DNA from 2 places in the Shewanella litorisediminis genome. Region 2 is predicted to be linked to the other one. Evidence: riboswitches for the same ligand, from Rfam matches in the RefSeq annotation. Region 2 holds a riboswitch; the other holds the start of a gene.
The links. Region 2 has a riboswitch for thiamine pyrophosphate ahead of JQC75_RS07125 (TonB-dependent receptor). Riboswitches for the same ligand answer to the same signal wherever they lie in the genome.
Positions count from the first base shown of each region.

Region 1: another riboswitch for thiamine pyrophosphate. It lies ahead of thiC (phosphomethylpyrimidine synthase ThiC); the one in region 2 lies ahead of JQC75_RS07125 (TonB-dependent receptor).

Region 1 is NZ_CP069213.1:2,153,058-2,161,559, reverse strand. It holds gene JQC75_RS09455 (error-prone DNA polymerase) at 1-630, shown strand, start outside; gene trhA (PAQR family membrane homeostasis protein TrhA) at 729-1,433, opposite strand; gene JQC75_RS09445 (hypothetical protein) at 1,989-3,089, shown strand; TPP riboswitch at 3,221-3,319, shown strand; gene thiC (phosphomethylpyrimidine synthase ThiC) at 3,585-5,579, shown strand; gene thiE (thiamine phosphate synthase) at 5,598-7,205, shown strand; gene JQC75_RS09430 (HesA/MoeB/ThiF family protein) at 7,195-7,947, shown strand; gene thiS (sulfur carrier protein ThiS) at 7,941-8,144, shown strand; gene JQC75_RS09420 (thiazole synthase) at 8,146-8,502, shown strand, end outside.
Region 2 is NZ_CP069213.1:1,630,554-1,639,055, reverse strand. It holds gene JQC75_RS07150 (HvfX family Cu-binding RiPP maturation protein) at 46-642, opposite strand; gene JQC75_RS07145 (DUF6279 family lipoprotein) at 802-1,650, opposite strand; gene JQC75_RS07140 (phosphotransferase) at 1,713-2,753, opposite strand; gene pnuC (nicotinamide riboside transporter PnuC) at 2,750-3,397, opposite strand; gene JQC75_RS07130 (hypothetical protein) at 3,401-3,661, opposite strand; gene JQC75_RS07125 (TonB-dependent receptor) at 3,726-5,924, opposite strand; TPP riboswitch at 5,978-6,083, opposite strand; gene JQC75_RS07120 (YcfL family putative periplasmic lipoprotein) at 6,284-6,679, opposite strand; gene JQC75_RS19060 (PaaI family thioesterase) at 6,840-7,829, opposite strand; gene hinT (purine nucleoside phosphoramidase) at 7,841-8,194, opposite strand; gene JQC75_RS07105 (M61 family metallopeptidase) at 8,395-8,502, shown strand, end outside.

The sequences.
Region 1 (8,502 bases), 520 kb from region 2:
GCCGGTTTCGCGCACTTGAGTGAAGTCAGCATCTTGCTCGACAGGCACGCACTGGAACAGCTTGCCGCTGCGGATGCCTTCAGGCTACTCAGTGGCCACCGATTTCAAAGCCGTTGGCAACTCTCGGCCCGCCAGGCAAGCCTGCCGCTGTTTGATGAGTTGCCGGAGCCGCTGCAACCGGGCGGCTCAGAGCCTAGGCTGGATGCCCCCAGTGGGGTGCAGTGTCTCAAGGCGGATTATCGCAGCAAGGGCTTAAGCCTGGGGCAACATCCGATGGCATTGCTGCGAACCGCTGGGCTACTTGGAAAATTTTTGACAGCAAAAGCACTTGAAAACACCCGTCATGGGCAGCTGGTGACTGTTGCCGGTGTGGTTACCGGCAGGCAACGACCCGGCACTGCATCAGGCGTAACCTTTATTACCCTGGAAGATGAGACAGGTAACACCAACCTGATTGTGTGGATGGGCACAGCAAGAGCGCAGCGAAAGCCGTATTTGACATCAACTATTTTGAAAGTAAGCGGCACCGTGGAACATGCCGATGGGGTGACCCATGTGGTGGCCGGCCGGCTTGAGGATATCTCGCATTTGCTCGATAGCCTCAAGGTGACTTCGCGGGATTTTCACTAGTGTTGTTTAGCGTCTGAGGCGCTGCTATCGACTAGCTGACAGCGGTAACAACTGGGGCTGGATGGCTGGCTTCGCCTTTGGAAATTAGTCTTTGACCATCAGCCTTTGGGGATCACCGTCAGGTAAATACACAAAAAATGACTGATAGCGCCGCCAAGCACAAACAGATGCCAGATGGCGTGGTTGAAGGGGATGCGTTTCACCGCATAAAACACCACCCCCAGGCTGTAAAACAGGCCGCCGGTGAGCAGCAGGGTAAAGCCAGTGTCGGTCAGCCCTGCAATCATCTGGTCGAGCACGGCCATACACAGCCAACCCATGGCAAGATAGAGCACCAGGCTAAATGCTTTAAAGCGATGCAAAAACAGCAGCTTGAAACCTATTCCGCCGAGAGCAAGCAACCAGATGGCGGCAAGCACCCAATCTACGCCGGCACCTTCAAGCGTAATGAGGACAAAGGGGGTATAGGTTCCTGCGATCAGGAGGTAAATGGCGCAGTGATCAAACAGCTTGAATCTGCGTTTAAGCGCAGGCGACCTGGTCCAATGGTAGGCGGTAGAGCAGGCAAACAGCAGCACCATGCTAAGGCCATAGAGGCCAACGCCGAGGGTTTGCAGCACACTCAGATGTCCAATGCTGTCATGCAACATGGCTGCAGTGCCAATCAGCGCCGCCAGCACCCCGATACCATGGCTTAAGGTATTAGCCAGCTCTTCCCGTTCACAATAAGCGGCTGGCGCCTGCGTGGTGTTGGCATTGACGGAGGCAGAGGCTGAGACGCTGCTGGTTTGGGTTGAAGGCATGGTGAACTCTTAAGCTTGGGCTTGGCGTTAGAGCCGTTAATCTAACATTCGCGTTTGGCAAACACCACAAAAAAGAGTACATGTGTACGCTTAAATTAATTAATTCATTTTAAATCAGTATATTGAAAGTTGCGCTTTTGATGGGAGATGAATTTCATTACTAAAAAGCCGGCAGGTTTGAAAGCCTGATAATCGCCATGTCGGAACTTTTGCAGCCTGCACCTGTTCCAATAGCGGTATAGACAGAAGCTCGCGTGAAAGAGCGGATATATCAAGCTTTCTTATCCCCAAAGAAAGTTGGGATGGAAGTTACTGACAGACAGCATGGATGAACAACTGAGATTGGCCAGGGAAAAGGAAAGGCGTTTGACGAAAAGCAGTAACGACGCAGAGTCTGGCCGTCATTCTGAATTGGCCACAAAGAGCAGCAAAGGCTGGCACCGCCCGGATGACAGCGGATCGCAAGCAGCAAACAGAGTCGCTCTCACTCATGCATTACCCGCCATCCATGCCAGCCGAAACTGCGGCTCGATAGACACTGCAGAGCTCTTTTGGATGGAACAAGGAAAAGGCGCTGATGACATTGAACGCACGTATTTTGCCCTGAGGCCATTATCTGCGATGCGAACACCGCAGAAACTGCCATCAGCACCGGTTGATTGGTGCATTTTGCCCGGCCGTGATGCCGATGAAGCAGATGAAAGCAGTGGTGAAAGCGACCAGGCTGACAACAAGTGCGCTGAGTATGATAGCTGTCCGGTAAAGACGACCTTCAGTGTCTTGCCACGAGAGGTGGCCGGAGAGCGAGAGACATTGCCGCTTAAGCTACTGCTTCCCGTTACCCTGATACACCTTGCGGTATTGGGGCTGCTCGCCTGGCAACTTGCGCCGCACCTCAGCACGTTAAGCTCAGCGCTGGATGAACACGCCAACAAGCCTAAGGCGTTGCAATCCTATCTGGTTTTCAGTGCGCCAAAACAGGCGACTGAACAGCTGCCAGAAGCAAATTCTTCAGCGCCCACTGCAACCAGCCCCCAACCCGAACAGGCTGAGCGTGAGCAATTGAAGGAGGACAAACCTGTTGAACCCGCTTTAGCGCATGTGCCAAAAGAGGCTGACGTTATCAAGGAGGAATCCTTACCTGCTGAGCCCGTGATAGCAGCGGTGAGACGGGAGTCTCTGCCGCCAATTGAGGTGCTCGCTGCCGATCACGAGCAGCAAGATAACAAGCAGCCCGATAACACTCAGTCCGAGCACACCCAACTTGATTTCTCGACTCCCGCCAGCCGCTTTATGGCGCGCCAGAACGCTTTGGCGTTAACCGCCTTGTCGGAGAGTTACGCTAATCAGCAAACCGCTCACATGAATGCGGCGGGGCGTGGCATGTCAGAGCTTCTGCCCGAGATGGAAGTGCTGCTGGTGCCGGATGCCGATGATTTCTATAAACCCAACACCCTGGATTCCGACATAGATCCCAACCGCATCGTGAAATCCGGCGATACCTGCTATCGGGTGGTCAAGGTGCCAACGCCGCTCAATCCTCACGCAGAAAACCTGGGATACCCGTTTCGCTGCGGTGAAGACAGGGTGAAAAAGGCCCTCAAAGAAGGCATCAATAAGTATCTTGCGCTGATGGGTAAGCAGGATTTGCGTTGAAACAAATTCATTTGATAGCGTATATTATTGATTATTTATTTGAATTACAATGGATTATTGATTCACTTTACTTGTGAATAATTTTCCCGTTCGCGGCTATTGTCATCGGCCTTCGCTTAAGCCTATACTGCCAGCACTTGTCGGAGTGCCTTAGGGCTGAGACCGTTTATTCGGGATCCGTTGAACCTGATCAGGTTAGAACCTGCGAAGGAAACAAGCATCAAATCCACCCCAGTTAGTGTCAGCAGCCTAAGCCGGAAGATAAACCGGAAGATAAGCCGGAAAATGAGGCGAAAGCCCACCGCAAACTGATGACCAAGTGGCCAGCAACGCTAAAACTCAGCAAAAAATGCCGAGAGTTTGCCAGGCAACCGGGGTGAATGAGACGCCAGACAGCGCTGAAAACACTGCAAAAATGTCGTCGCCGCTGATTCAACTGCTCAATTTTCTCCCCCGACAAGCAACTCCATTTTGAAACCAAAAGTGAGATTGCTGATGTCAAACCGCCGCGAAACCCGTAAAGCCGCCCAGGACTTTATCGATAACTTAAAGCCGCTGCGCCGCCCCAATTCCGAAAAGATTTTCATTGAAGGCTCCAGGCCTGATATCCAGGTGGGCATGCGCCAAATCCATCAAACCGATACCCGCATAGTGAATAGCCGCGGCGAAGAAACCTTCGAGGCTAATCCGCCCATCAAGGTGTATGACTGCGCCGGACCTTACTCAGATCCCGAAGCTCACATCAATGTGCGTCAGGGGCTGCCAAAGCTGCGTGAAGGCTGGATTTTATCGCGCTGCGATACCGAGGAGCTTAACAGCGCCTCATCCAATTTTACCCAGCAGCGTCTCGCCGATGAGGGGCTGGATCACCTGCGATTTGACGTGCTTCCAAAGCCGCGCCGCGCCAAAGCTGGCAAGCGGGTCACCCAGCTGCACTATGCCCGTCAGGGGATCATTACGCCGGAGATGGAATACATCGCCATTCGCGAAAACATGGCCCGGGATGAAGTTACCGACGAGCAGCTTAACCGTAAAAAGCCAGGCCAGGCCTTCGGCGCCTTGGTTGGCAAGCCCATCACCCCTGAGTTTGTCCGTGACGAAGTGGCACGAGGCCGCGCCATTATTCCGGCAAACATCAACCACCCGGAAGCCGAGCCGATGATTATCGGCCGCAACTTTCTGGTGAAGGTGAACGCCAATATCGGCAACTCGGCGGTCACCTCGTCCATTGAGGAAGAAGTGGAAAAACTGGTGTGGTCTACCCGTTGGGGCGCAGATACCGTGATGGACTTGTCCACCGGCCGATATATTCACGAGACCCGCGAGTGGATAGTGCGCAACTCGCCGGTGCCCATCGGCACTGTGCCCATCTATCAGGCGCTGGAGAAGGTAAACGGCATCGCCGAAAATCTTAACTGGGAAGTGTTTCGCGACACCCTGATTGAGCAGGCCGAGCAGGGGGTGGATTACTTCACCATCCATGCGGGCGTGCTGCTGCGCTACGTGCCCATGACCGCCAAGCGGGTCATCGGCATTGTGTCCCGCGGCGGCTCCATCATGGCCAAGTGGTGCTTAAGCCACCATCAGGAAAACTTCCTCTACACTCATTTTCGCGATATTTGCGAGCTTTGCGCCGCCTATGATGTGTCGCTGTCACTCGGCGATGGCATGCGTCCGGGCTCCATTGCCGATGCCAATGACGAAGCCCAGTTTGCTGAGCTCGAAACCCTGGGTGAGCTTGTGAAAATCGCCTGGGAATACGATGTGCAGACCATCATCGAAGGCCCGGGCCATATCCCCATGCAGCTCATTAAAGAAAACATGGAGAAGCAGCTTGAGCATTGCGCCGAGGCGCCGTTCTATACCCTCGGCCCCCAAACCACCGACATTGCCCCGGGTTACGATCACTTCACCTCCGGCATTGGCGCAGCCATGATTGCCTGGTATGGCTGCGCCATGCTTTGCTACGTTACGCCGAAAGAGCATTTGGGTCTTCCCAACAAGGAAGATGTAAAACAAGGGCTTATCGCTTACAAGATTGCCGCCCACGCAGCCGATGTGGCCAAGGGCCATCCCGGCGCGCAAATCCGCGACAATGCGCTTTCCAAGGCAAGATTCGAGTTTCGCTGGGAAGATCAGTACAACCTCGGGCTCGATCCCGATACCGCCCGTGCCTATCACGATGAAACCCTGCCGCAGGAGTCGGCCAAGGTGGCCCATTTCTGCTCCATGTGCGGCCCCAAGTTCTGCTCGATGAAAATAACCCAGGACGTGCGCGACTATGCGGCCAGCTTAGAGAGTGCGGCCAGCTTAGAGAATGCTGCCAGCATAGACGTTGACAGTGTGCAGATGGTTGAAGTCGGCACGGCAGAAAGCTACGCCAAGGCGGGTATGGATAAGATGTCGGCCACCTTCAAAGAAACCGGCAGCGCGCTTTACAGCGAGGCCCACGTCGATGCTGCGCGAAAGGCCGGCCAGGAACTGGTGTAAATGGGCGAGGGCAAGGCTATGGCTACAATTCCCTTGGTAGAAAGAGAACTGTCTGCAAAAGAGCTGTCTGTAAGGCCCGTGGTCTGGACCATCGCCGGCTCCGACAGCGGCGGCGGCGCGGGTATTCAGGCCGACTTGCTGACATTGCATGACCTTGGCTGCCATGGCTGCAGCGTGATAACCGCCCTCACGGCGCAAAATTCGGTTGCGGTGACGGCGGTCGAGCCGGTAAGCGCGGCCATGCTTAACGCCCAGCTTGAGGCGTTGAAGGCAGATTTGTACCCAAGCGCGGTAAAGATTGGCCTTATCGGTAATCAGCAACAGCTTGAGTTTCTTGCCGATTGGCTTGGCGATAACTTGCCCGGCGTGCCTGTCATTCTGGATCCCGTGATGGTGGCTTCCTGCGGTGATGGTTTGCAGAGCCGGGAAGAGGCGCCGGAAACAGACGATGTCAAGGGTAAGCCGTGTCTTGATTTCAGTCCTTTTGTCGGAAAAATCAGCCTTATCACCCCCAACAAGGCGGAGCTGGCGCGTCTGACCGGCGAGTTGCTGGCAGACGATGATGCCCTGGTGATTGCCGCTGACAGACTGTGGCAACGCTTCGGCGGCAGCGTGCTTGCGAAGGGTGGCGATTGCCCCTGGCAGCAGCCGAGGGCGAAGGATCTCTTGCTGCTGGGAGATATCCCTACTATTTCGCCGCTGCACAGGCGTCAGGGATTTTGGCTCAGCGGTGAGCGGGTAGCGACTGCGCACAATCACGGCAGCGGCTGTACACTCTCAAGTGCGATTGCCGCCTTTGTCGCCAGGGGGCTGGTGCTGCCCGATGCGGTGCTGCTGGCCAAAGCCTATGTATTTGAGGGGCTAAGGCAGGCAAGCGCTGTAGGTAAAGGCCCCGGGCCATTGGCCCGTACCGGCATCCCTGAGTCCCTTACTGCGATGGCATCGATTTATCCCTTGCATGAGAGTCGCAGTCACAGGTTGCCAACCAAGGGGTTTACCCGCCTTGGGCGTAATTTGGGCGTTTATCCCGTGGTGGCCGATATCGACATGCTTGAAGCACTGCTTGAGGCCGGCGCCAAAACCATTCAGCTTCGCATTAAGGGCGAGATTGGCCCGGGCAGCCCAGCTGAAGCGGACATCATCAGAGCCATTGAGCTTGGCAGGCAGTATCAGGCGCGCGTCTTTATCAACGATCACTGGCGCCTTGCCATCAGCTATGGCGCTTTTGGGGTGCATCTGGGACAGGAGGATGTGGATACAGTGCCGCTGGATGCTATAGCAGAGGCCGGCATGGCCCTCGGGCTGTCAAGTCACGGACTGTTTGAGGCTTTGCTGGCGCTTGAGCTTCACCCCAGTTACCTCGCCCTTGGGCATATCTTTCCTACTACCACCAAGGAAATGCCGTCCAAACCACAGGGGCTTGAGACCCTGGCACTGCTGACGAAGATTGTCAGCACAGCTGTGCCAACGGTGGCCATTGGCGGCATAGAGGCGGGCAATTTACCCAAGGTCGCCGCAACCGGCGTGGATAACATCGCCGTGGTGCGTGCTGTGACCGAAGCAAGCGATCCAGCGGCTGCCTTTCGCGCACTCGCTGATGCCTGGGAGAACCGCAATGCTCGCTGATAAAGACTTTATCCGCTACTCGCGGCAAATTTTGCTGCCGGAATGCGGCGAAGACGGGCAGCTCAGACTAAGGCGCGCCCATGTGGCCATAGTGGGTGTGGGTGGCCTTGGCTGTCAGGCCGCTATGTTGCTTGCAGCGGCAGGAGTGGGCCACTTGTCACTGTTCGATGCCGATAGCGTGGAGCTTTCCAATCTGCCGCGCCAGATGCTTTTTTGCGACGCGGATTTGGGCAAAGCCAAAGCCGGGGTGGCGGCCGCGCGCTTACAGGCCCGAGAGCCCGGCTTAAGGGTATCTGTGTGTGGCGAGCTTAACTGCGAGACGTTAACTGAGCTCGATAACGCCGACCTGGTGCTCGATTGCACCGATAACTTTGCGGCGCGCCATCTCATTTCCGCGTACTGCGCAAAGCATGGCAAGGCGCTTATCAGCGGCGCCATTGCCGGTTTCGACGGGCTTTTGTTTGTGCAAAGGCCCGGCGAGGGCGGCTGCTATCAGTGTCTGTTCCCCCCCGGCACCACATCGGCGCAAAACTGCGCTTCTGTTGGGGTGATGGGGCCCGCGGTGGCTATTGTCGCCTCGATGCAGGCGCAACTTTGTTTGAATGAACTACTTCAATTTCCCTGCGAGGCTGGACGCCTGCAGCGATTCGATTTCAGGCATTTTCGCTGGCATGAAGCCAGGGTGCCTGCCGATCCCCTTTGCCCGGTTTGTGGTAAGGACAAGGAGCGCAAGGCATGCTGAGTATCAGTGTTAACGGTCAATCCCATCCATTAACCGACGGCCAGGATTTGGCGAGTTTGGTCAAACATCACTGCGAGCGCGATAGCCATATCGCCCTGGTGCTAAATGGTGAAGTGGTGCCGCGGCATCGCTGGGAACATATTCATCTTAAACACAATGATGCCGTTGAATTTTTTGCAGCAGTGGCAGGAGGCTGAGATGCTGAAGATTGCAGACACGGAATTTAGTTCAAGGCTGTTTACCGGCACCGGCAAGTTTGCTTCGGGTAAGCAGATGCAGGAGGCCATTGCTGCCAGCGGCAGCGAGCTGGTTACCCTCGCCATGAAGCGGGTGGACTTTAACGCCGGCAGCGATGATATTCTGGCGCCGCTGTTGGAGCGCGGTGTGCGGCTGTTGCCCAATACCTCCGGTGCCCGCAATGCCAAAGAGGCGATATTCGCCGCTAACCTTGCCCGGGAGATGCTGGGCACAACGTGGCTAAAGCTTGAGATCCACCCGGATCCCAAGTACCTGATGCCAGATCCCATGGAAACCTTTGCCGCCGCCAAAGAGCTG
Region 2 (8,502 bases):
ACGCGACCTAACCTTTACAGTGAATTCAAGCCAGTACTCAATGCCTCACGCCTTGTGCCAGCCCAGGCGTTTTGCCAACCACCAATCCAGACTGGTCACCCGGCCGCCCCCCATCGCAAACAGCGCCAGCAACATCACAAAGTAAGTGATGGCAAATTCAATGCCGTTATTGAGCACCACAAAGTTACCACTGCCGGAGAGCCAGTCGTAGTTGCCGTGCTCCTGCAATAGACTCCTGGCTTTGGCGAGCCGCTCGGCCGACGCCATCACCTGTTCGTTGGCAAGCCAGCTGGACGGGTCTGCGATGGCAAGCCAGCCATTTTGCCAGTGCACCGTGAATGCCGCCACCAGCATGGTGATCATCAGCGGAATGGAGATAAGTCGGGTAAAGAGTCCCAAGATCAGCAAGATGGCGCCAAAAAACTCAGTGCCGGCAGCCAGTGCCGTCATCAGCTCAGGAAACGGCAACCCAAGGCCCCAGTCCGGGTTACCAAACCAGGCGGCAGTATCGTCAAAATGGCTTAGTTTGTTATAGCCTGCCTGCATCAGCACAGGGGCCAGATACACCCTCAAGGCCAGTGGCGCCAAGGCCTCACCAAGATGCCGGGCTTGAAGGTTCAAAGAGTTGATAAATTGCGCCATAGGTCCTCGCCAAAATCATATGCTTTGTGCTTAAGACCTGTGGCAGCCAAACTTTATTGCAGATGCCGGTTTATCGCAGGAGCCTTTTGATTAAAAGGAGCCGGTTGATTGAATAAGGCCACCCAACACCTTATCTGCGGCCAGCCACCTTTTGGCACTTTAGTCGGGCTCGTTGGCAAGCTCTGCCAGGTCTTTTGTCAGGGCATCGTATTCATGCCAGAGCGTCTTCCTTTGCTTATCGGACAGGTCCCGATAAATATCCATCACCAGACGGCCAAAATTTTCGCTGTTTTCGCGCACTGCCTGCTGATGTTTCTCGGACTTCAAGGTTTGCGGGGCTGTCATCAAGAGTTGCAACCGGCTGCGTAGTAGGGCCGTATCGGCTCTTTGATTGAGGGCGGTTTCAAACTGTCTGAGCCATTCGTGGCGGTATTCAAGCCACATATCCAGGGTAGCGAGTCTGGATGCGTTGGATGCATGGATCATGGCTTTTTGCCTGTCCGACAGCTTTCCTATCCACTTTTCGGCCCGCTCGGTGAGCCGTTCATCTGAGTCGGCAATCAGCTCTTCCTGTGTCTTACCGGCATATTCGGCAACCAGTTTGGCCTCATCCTTACGAAGCTGGGCCACTATGCCGGCGACCTGCTCATCTGACAGACTCTGAATAATGGGTAAGATGCCTTCGAAGACGTGCTCAAACAGACGAAACCAATGAGACTGGGCATAGTTGACCTCTTCGGCCCAGGCTCCGGGCGTCAGAGTGCCTGATTGCATTTGTTGCTTAATGCTTTCCAATTGAGCCACATAGCGGGGCAGCTCTTCACGGCGATGCCAGTCAATAAACTCGTCCAGCACCACATCAAACTGCTTTTGTTGATCGCGGTTTAAATCCACATAGTCATCCAACTCCCACTCGATGGCCCAATCGAGGAAGTAGTAGCTCATTTTGGTTGAACAACCCGCGAGTAAAAAAAGCGCCAGACCCATCACCGCCAGAGCACGTTTCATAGATATCCTTTTCAGTTTTGCTTAGCGAAGGGTAACAAGGGCCGGAGGAAATGGACAAGGCGCTAACAGGTAGCCAATTGTAAGTAACTGTGAAACCAGCAAAGATAGTCCTCATCCCCCGACTCCCCCGCCATCAGCAGGGCCCAGATGGCGCCAAAATACCAATGCAATGCCACCGCATCCACCACCCTTGCCGACATGGAAGTCTCAAGCCGAGGATGGGCGTTAAGGTAAGCCGTCGTCAGGGCTCTGCGCTCAGCACCCGTTAGGTTGTGGCTTGCCAGCACGGCCGCGAGATCCCACAGCGGGTGCGAGGCGCAGGCATATTCAAAATCGATGCAAAACAACTTTCCCTGATGGCAGAGCAAATTATGGGGAGTCAGATCCCGATGGCTGAACTGATAAGACAATCCCATGGCTTCGAGGCGCGCCATCGCGGCCTTCACTTCGGCAAACCTTGCGGCCAATGCCTCATAGGCCATATGCCAGCGGGGATTCCGGGCCCATTGCGATTGGCTTGCTTCCAGCGCCAACTCATAATCCTGCCACTGGGTGGTAAAACCTTTCGCATTGGCGGGCACAGGCAAGGCTTGCAGCCCAAGGAGCAAGTCGAGCAGCAGCTTCACTGCTCCTGATTGGCCAAGGTTGTCTCCATCGCCCCCAGCATCAGAGTCGACAATCCCATGGCAATTATGTGTTTGAGACTGGGGTTCATGGATAAATTGGCTCAGGGGGATTTCCTGATAGCGCTGCTGCCAGCCGCCATCGTCCAGAAACGGTGAGAGGTAGCATCGACCATCGTCGCTTTGTGCCATCAAGGCCGGCGCGAGTCCTGCTGTCGCCACAAGTCGCCAATTGCCGGCTTCAAAGGCGCGCTGACAAAAGGCGCTGCTCTCGTCGCGATTTACCCGCAGCACATAGACCCCTTCACGGCCATAGAGTGCCAGATTATGGTTACTCAGCCCCTGAGTCAGCGGCTCGAGTCGATACCCCTCAGCGAACAGCCCCGTCTCGGCGATAAATGCCAGCACCTCATCTGTGATGCCAGGAAGTGACTTTACCCCGTCTGACTCATTAGGCGTTGCCGCCAGTGGCATTGTCATGACTTCAGCACCAGCTCAGGGCCTCGCTGTTCGGCCGCTGCCGCACGCCACACAAAATAACCGGCCACTGCCAGCCCCACGTAGAACACAAACAGCAGGGACGTCATCATGAGGCCCTTACTGAGGTAGAGGTAGATAGACACCACATCTATCACCACCCAGTAAAGCCAGTTTTCCAACACCTTTTTGGCCACCAAAAAGGTGGTCATCACGGCAAAACAGGTGGTTGCGGCATCAAGATACGGGAATGACGCCTCGGTAAAGGTCGCCATAAAATGCCCCACCCCGAGGGATGCAATGGAAGTCAGTGCTATGATGCCCAAATGCTTTTTCAGCGGCCATCGCTGTACCTTGAGTTCATCCTGTCCATCCCGGCGCCACAGCCAATAGCCGTAAATGGCCATGCCCATGTAGTACACATTCAGCGCCGACTCCATCAGCAGCGCCACTTCATAAAAGAGCACTGTGTAAATGGCGGTGCTGGCAAAGGCAGCCACCCAGCACCAGCGGCTGCGCTTCATCGCCAGCAACAGGTACGCCAGAGCCAGTATCACGGCCACGCCTTCCCATGCCGACAACACCTGCATTTCACCAAAGGCACTGTGAAAAGCACCGCCAAGCCAGCCCCAAAAATCAGCCTGCATGGTTTACTCCGAATGGGACAGATTAAGTTCGCCGCCAATAAATTTGCAGACAAACACGGCCTTGCCGAATTTTTCGTGTGCCGCCTGCATTTCAGTGGCCAGCATCGCCATCACGTCCGCATAATCGCCCTGCACCTGGGTTGCCATGGCATTGGTACGACGGACAATTTGCGGGTAGCTGTCGAGCCTGCCGATAAACCAGCGAATGGGTTCGAGGTAATTATCATGCAGCGGATACATGCTGATTTCAGCGGTGAGTTTCATCGTTAAGTTCCTCTTCATCGGGCGCCGGGCGTGCACCAAGCACACCCGGCGCCTGTCAGCTCAATTACAGGAAGCGCACATCCAGTGTCAGGCCAAAGGCTTGGGGGTCGCCAAAGCGGATATATTGCTTATCCGCCCAGCCATTATCGGGCTCATTGCCAAAATAAAATCCCCGGACACCATATTCTTCATCCAACAGATTGCGGCCCCACACATACACAGACCAGATATCACCTTCGTAGCCTGCGCGGGCATTGAGCACCGCATAGTCTTTGGAAACTGAGTCGTTGGAGTCTGAATAGTAGAACTTGCTCTTGCCATTGGCATTGAGGTTGGCAAAAAAGCCAGAGTCGGCGCGCCAGGTGGTGCCCAGTGACCAGGTCCAATTGGGGGCGTGGGCGAGCTCGCGACCAGAGAGGTCAACCAGACTGCCATATTTATCCTGATAGCTGTAATCGCCGTACTCGGCCTTGAGATAGCCAAGGCTGCCGTAGAAATGCAGGTTATCGGTGGCGTACCAGTTAAGGTCAAGCTCGGCACCGTAGTTGGTTGAGCTGCCCGCATTTTCGGTAAAGAGAACGAAACGCTGTGGCTTGGCCGGGTCTTGTTGGGAAGCAGACACTTGCTGATCCTGTCTGTCCATAAAGAACAGCGCCAGATTGGTGTCGAAGTTGCCTTCCAGGAAGCTGGATTTAAGGCCAATTTCGTAGTTGTAGAGCACCTCGGTATCGAACTCTTTCTTATCGGCAAACTCGGCAGGCAACGACATGTTAAAGCCGCCCGCCTTGTAACCGCGGGCAATGCGGCCGTAGAGGTTATGCTGCTCATTGAGCTGTTTGCCAATGGCAATATGGCCACCCCACATGGTTTCAGATGGGTCGAAGGCATCCCCTGCATCATCGCTGTAATCAGCGTCCCGGCGCTCAAGGCGCAGTCCCACCGACAGGTTTATGTTCTGACCGAGGTCACTGTCGAGCTGACCAAAGATGGCAAGGTTGGTCGCGTCGTAGCTGGAGCGCAGCGCTTCATCTGGCCAACCGTTGTAAAAAGAAGCAAGGTCGTTGTCTTCCTTAAGCTGCATACCATACAGGCCAACGAGCCAGGCGGTGCTGTCACCCCAAATCTTGCCCGCCTCGTTGCTGGCCAAACGGAACTCCTGGGACACAGTGCTGCGTTCGCCTCGCTTGTCCCAGGTGTAATCGTATTCGCAGGGCAGGAGCTCTGCATAATCACCATTACCGTTGACATCGTAATCATCAGTGCACTGGCGTGCGGCCCAATATTCCGGGTTTGCCCAGTCGCCATCGTAGCCGTGATGATGATCAGTACCGGCAAAACTGGTCAGCGACGTCAACTCGGCTTTATCAAAGCCATCGTACAGCACCTTCAACCCCACACCCGTGGTGCGCTGGGCATCGGTGCCCGGCATATCGGTCAGGGTATTAAAACCGTTGTTATCCAGTGTCCAGGCATCGTAACCATTATCAAAGTCGGCGTGCATCAGGGTGAAGTCAACCTGGGTATTGTCGTTGGCATACCAACGCAGCTTGGTTCTGAAGCTCAGCTCATCACGCTCGTTGGTATCTGAGCGGCCGAGATACAGGTTGTCACGAAAGCCATCCTGGCGGTGCTGCTCAATGGCGACACGGTACAGAAGTTCTCCCGAGTCCATCATGGGACCGGAGCTGAAACCGGCGAAGGTTCTGAGATTGTCATTGCCGAGGCTAAGCTGTGCTCCGTGCTCAAACTGCTCTGTGGGATCCTTGCTCTTAAGATAAATAAGACCTGCCAGCGCATTGGCGCCATAGCGGGTTCCCTGAGGGCCGCGAAGAACTTCCACCTGTTGCAGGTCGTACATGCTGGACACCATGCCCAACCCCGACAGGTCGATATCATCAATCAAATAGCCAACGGAGGAATTGGGCGCGCCCTTATAGTCTTCCTGCTCGCCTACCCCGCGGATCTGAAAATAACGGGGTCTTGAGGTGCCACCGGACCAGTTGAAATTGGCCACAGAGCCCAGAATGTCTTCAAAGTGCCGCGCCCCTTCGTCTTCTATCTTCTGGGCATCAATCACGGTAACGCTGGAGGGAATTTTTTCAACCGAGAGTCCCCGGAAATCGGCCGTCACCAGCATCACTTCCATGGGGTCTTCTTCGCTGGCTGGAGTGGGATTGCCATTGGCAGCAAAGGCCAGCGACGAACACACCGCCAAAGACACGGGTGCAAGGGCAAACAGGGGAATACGGGATTTAGTAAACATTTGGACCTCAACAAAATTTGTATGAGATCCGGCAAGCTCGGAGTGGCAATAAATTTGCAGTATCAGCCCATTCCTACGCCGGTATCAGCCGGATCAGGTTCTAAGGGTTTGTCCGAAAACATCTCAGTCTGCATACGGCAGACACCCCATGGCGCGGCCAATTATACGCCCATATCCCGCAAGGATGATACTTTTGTTGCAAACCAAAGGTGGAAATTTTCACCGGGGTGACAGACGCCATATTTCAGACGTCTGTGCTACGGGCAATGGGAGTAAACAGTGCCGTCGATGAAGCCTGGCCCCCACAAAAACACCGGCTATGCCGGTGTTTAATCATTAGCAATCAGCGCCAATGTGGCCTAGTTGGAAAACGCCTTGCGAACGTAGACCTCAACGCGGCTGGCGGAGGGATTGGGCGCCGCCGAGCTGACTTGCATCTGTTGCATGCCGTGGAGCTTAAGGGATTGCCAGCTCTGCCCTTCTCCATCAATCACCAGCCCCTGGGTATCGTACCAGGTGAAGCGATATTGGAGCCTCAGATCGGTAGCCACCCGGCTTTGAATAAGCGCATGTGCTTTGAGTAAATCACCGCTGCTGCTCATTTTAAGCTCGCCCACGGAAACCTCGCGCCCAAAGGTGCTGTTATCTACCCGAATATCCCCCGAAGAAGATGCCGCAATCCCTGCGGTATGTTTGGCGCAGCCGCCGGCAACCATCACCATTACAACCAGTAAAACCAGCTGTGCAATCTTCATAAAACCTCCTGTTTTGCGAACCATGCGCAGCGCCTGTGCCATTAAGATTCAGACCCAATTGAGCATGGGAAACCTGTGTCATCCTCGCCAGTGTAGCCACGTTTTGCTGAATGCCCGCTGATTGCAGTCAAAGCAAAGACGTCACCATCAATCAATCACCTTAATCAATCAGAAAGTGCGCCCTGGCCGTGGCTATCAGCTGTTTGCGATTGGTCTGCCAGCAACTGATATTCACATTGGCGACCCGCCTTCCCTGCCGGGTGATAATACACTCGGCAAAGGTATCTTTATGCAAGCCTGCCCTAAGGTAATCAATTGAAAAGTCGACGACTTTAGGCACTCTGGATGTTTGCATAAACACCATTAACTGCACAATTGCTGACATTTCCATAAAGCCGGCAATTACCCCACCATGGATAGCGGGCAATACGGGGTTGCCAATATTGGCGTCCCGTGAGGGCAAGCGGCAAACCAGCTCATCGCCGAATCGCTCCACTTCCATACCGATGAAACGGGCATAGGGCACCTGCTCCAACAGGTGACCGAAGTCATTGAGCTCGGCTACCCGGCGCACGATTTCCTTCACATCCATGGGTTTTGGACTTTGGGCCTCGTCGGGACAATGGGCAAGCTCAGTCACCACAGGACCAAGGATGACGTTGTCTTCCAAGAGCGCATTGCGGAAGGTCTCCCCCACCATTTCAGGGCTTATCCGCATAAAGGAGCCAACCGCGTGGGCAATGGGTTCATCTATGCTGTCCTGATAGGCAATGGCGCGGGTAAAGGCGATGTTGGATGATAAGCGGTAGCACTCGGCAAAGGCGTACACACTCTTGCCGGGTTCGGCAGGACGCATATAGTCGACCCGCAAATCCAGGGTGGGCGAAATTTCAAGGGTTTGGAACTTCTCCTGAATGGCACAGACCACGGCTGTGCCGCTGGCGGTGTCTATCAGGGTGGTTATTACCCCACCGTGGATTACCCCGGTGTCAGGGTAGCCAATCAGCGCCTGACTGTAGGGCAGCTCCAAAAGTACATGATGCTCACTGCCTTCGTGCACCTTGATACCAAGACGCCGACACTGGGCCAACTGGCTGACGAAGCGTTGCGCCAGGGGCGTAAGCTCAAAAAAATCCGGATTAACTTTCATAGCACCGCCGATCAGCGCTGGGCCAGCATGGGGCCCAACGGCTCGCCGCCCACCAGGTGCATATGGATGTGGTACACCTCCTGACCGCCATGACTGTTGCAGTTCATGATGAGTCGATAACCATCTTTGGCGATACCGGCTTCATCTGCCAATTTGGCAGCCACAGTAAACATGCGCCCAAGCGCCAGTTCATCCGATGCCTTCACATCGTTGGCTGTGGGAATAAGATGATTGGGCACTATCAACACATGGGTCGGCGCCTTGGGGGCGATATCACGAAACGCCGTGACCAGCTCATCCTGATACAGGATATCGGCGGGGATTTCGCGGCGGATTATCTTGCTGAAAATGGTTTCTTCGGCCATGGTGAACTCCATATGCTGTCAGGGTTGGCTATCTATTCCTGAGGAAAAGTGACTGGCTTTCTGCCTTGAATTCAATGGGCTTATCATAGCAAGGCCAAGGGCATTTGGGTAAGGGAAAAGCCCACGCCCGTTGCCAACTCCCTTTGCCAACCGGGCAGGATTTTGGCAGCATGCCTTCAAAGTTGATTTCAGGAACCATTATGATCCGCTACAGCATTGTTCCAAGTGATCCCAAGGCCCATCTGTTTGAGGTCAATCTGGAGATCCCAAACCCAAGTGTTAACCAAGTTTTCTCTTTACCGGCCTGG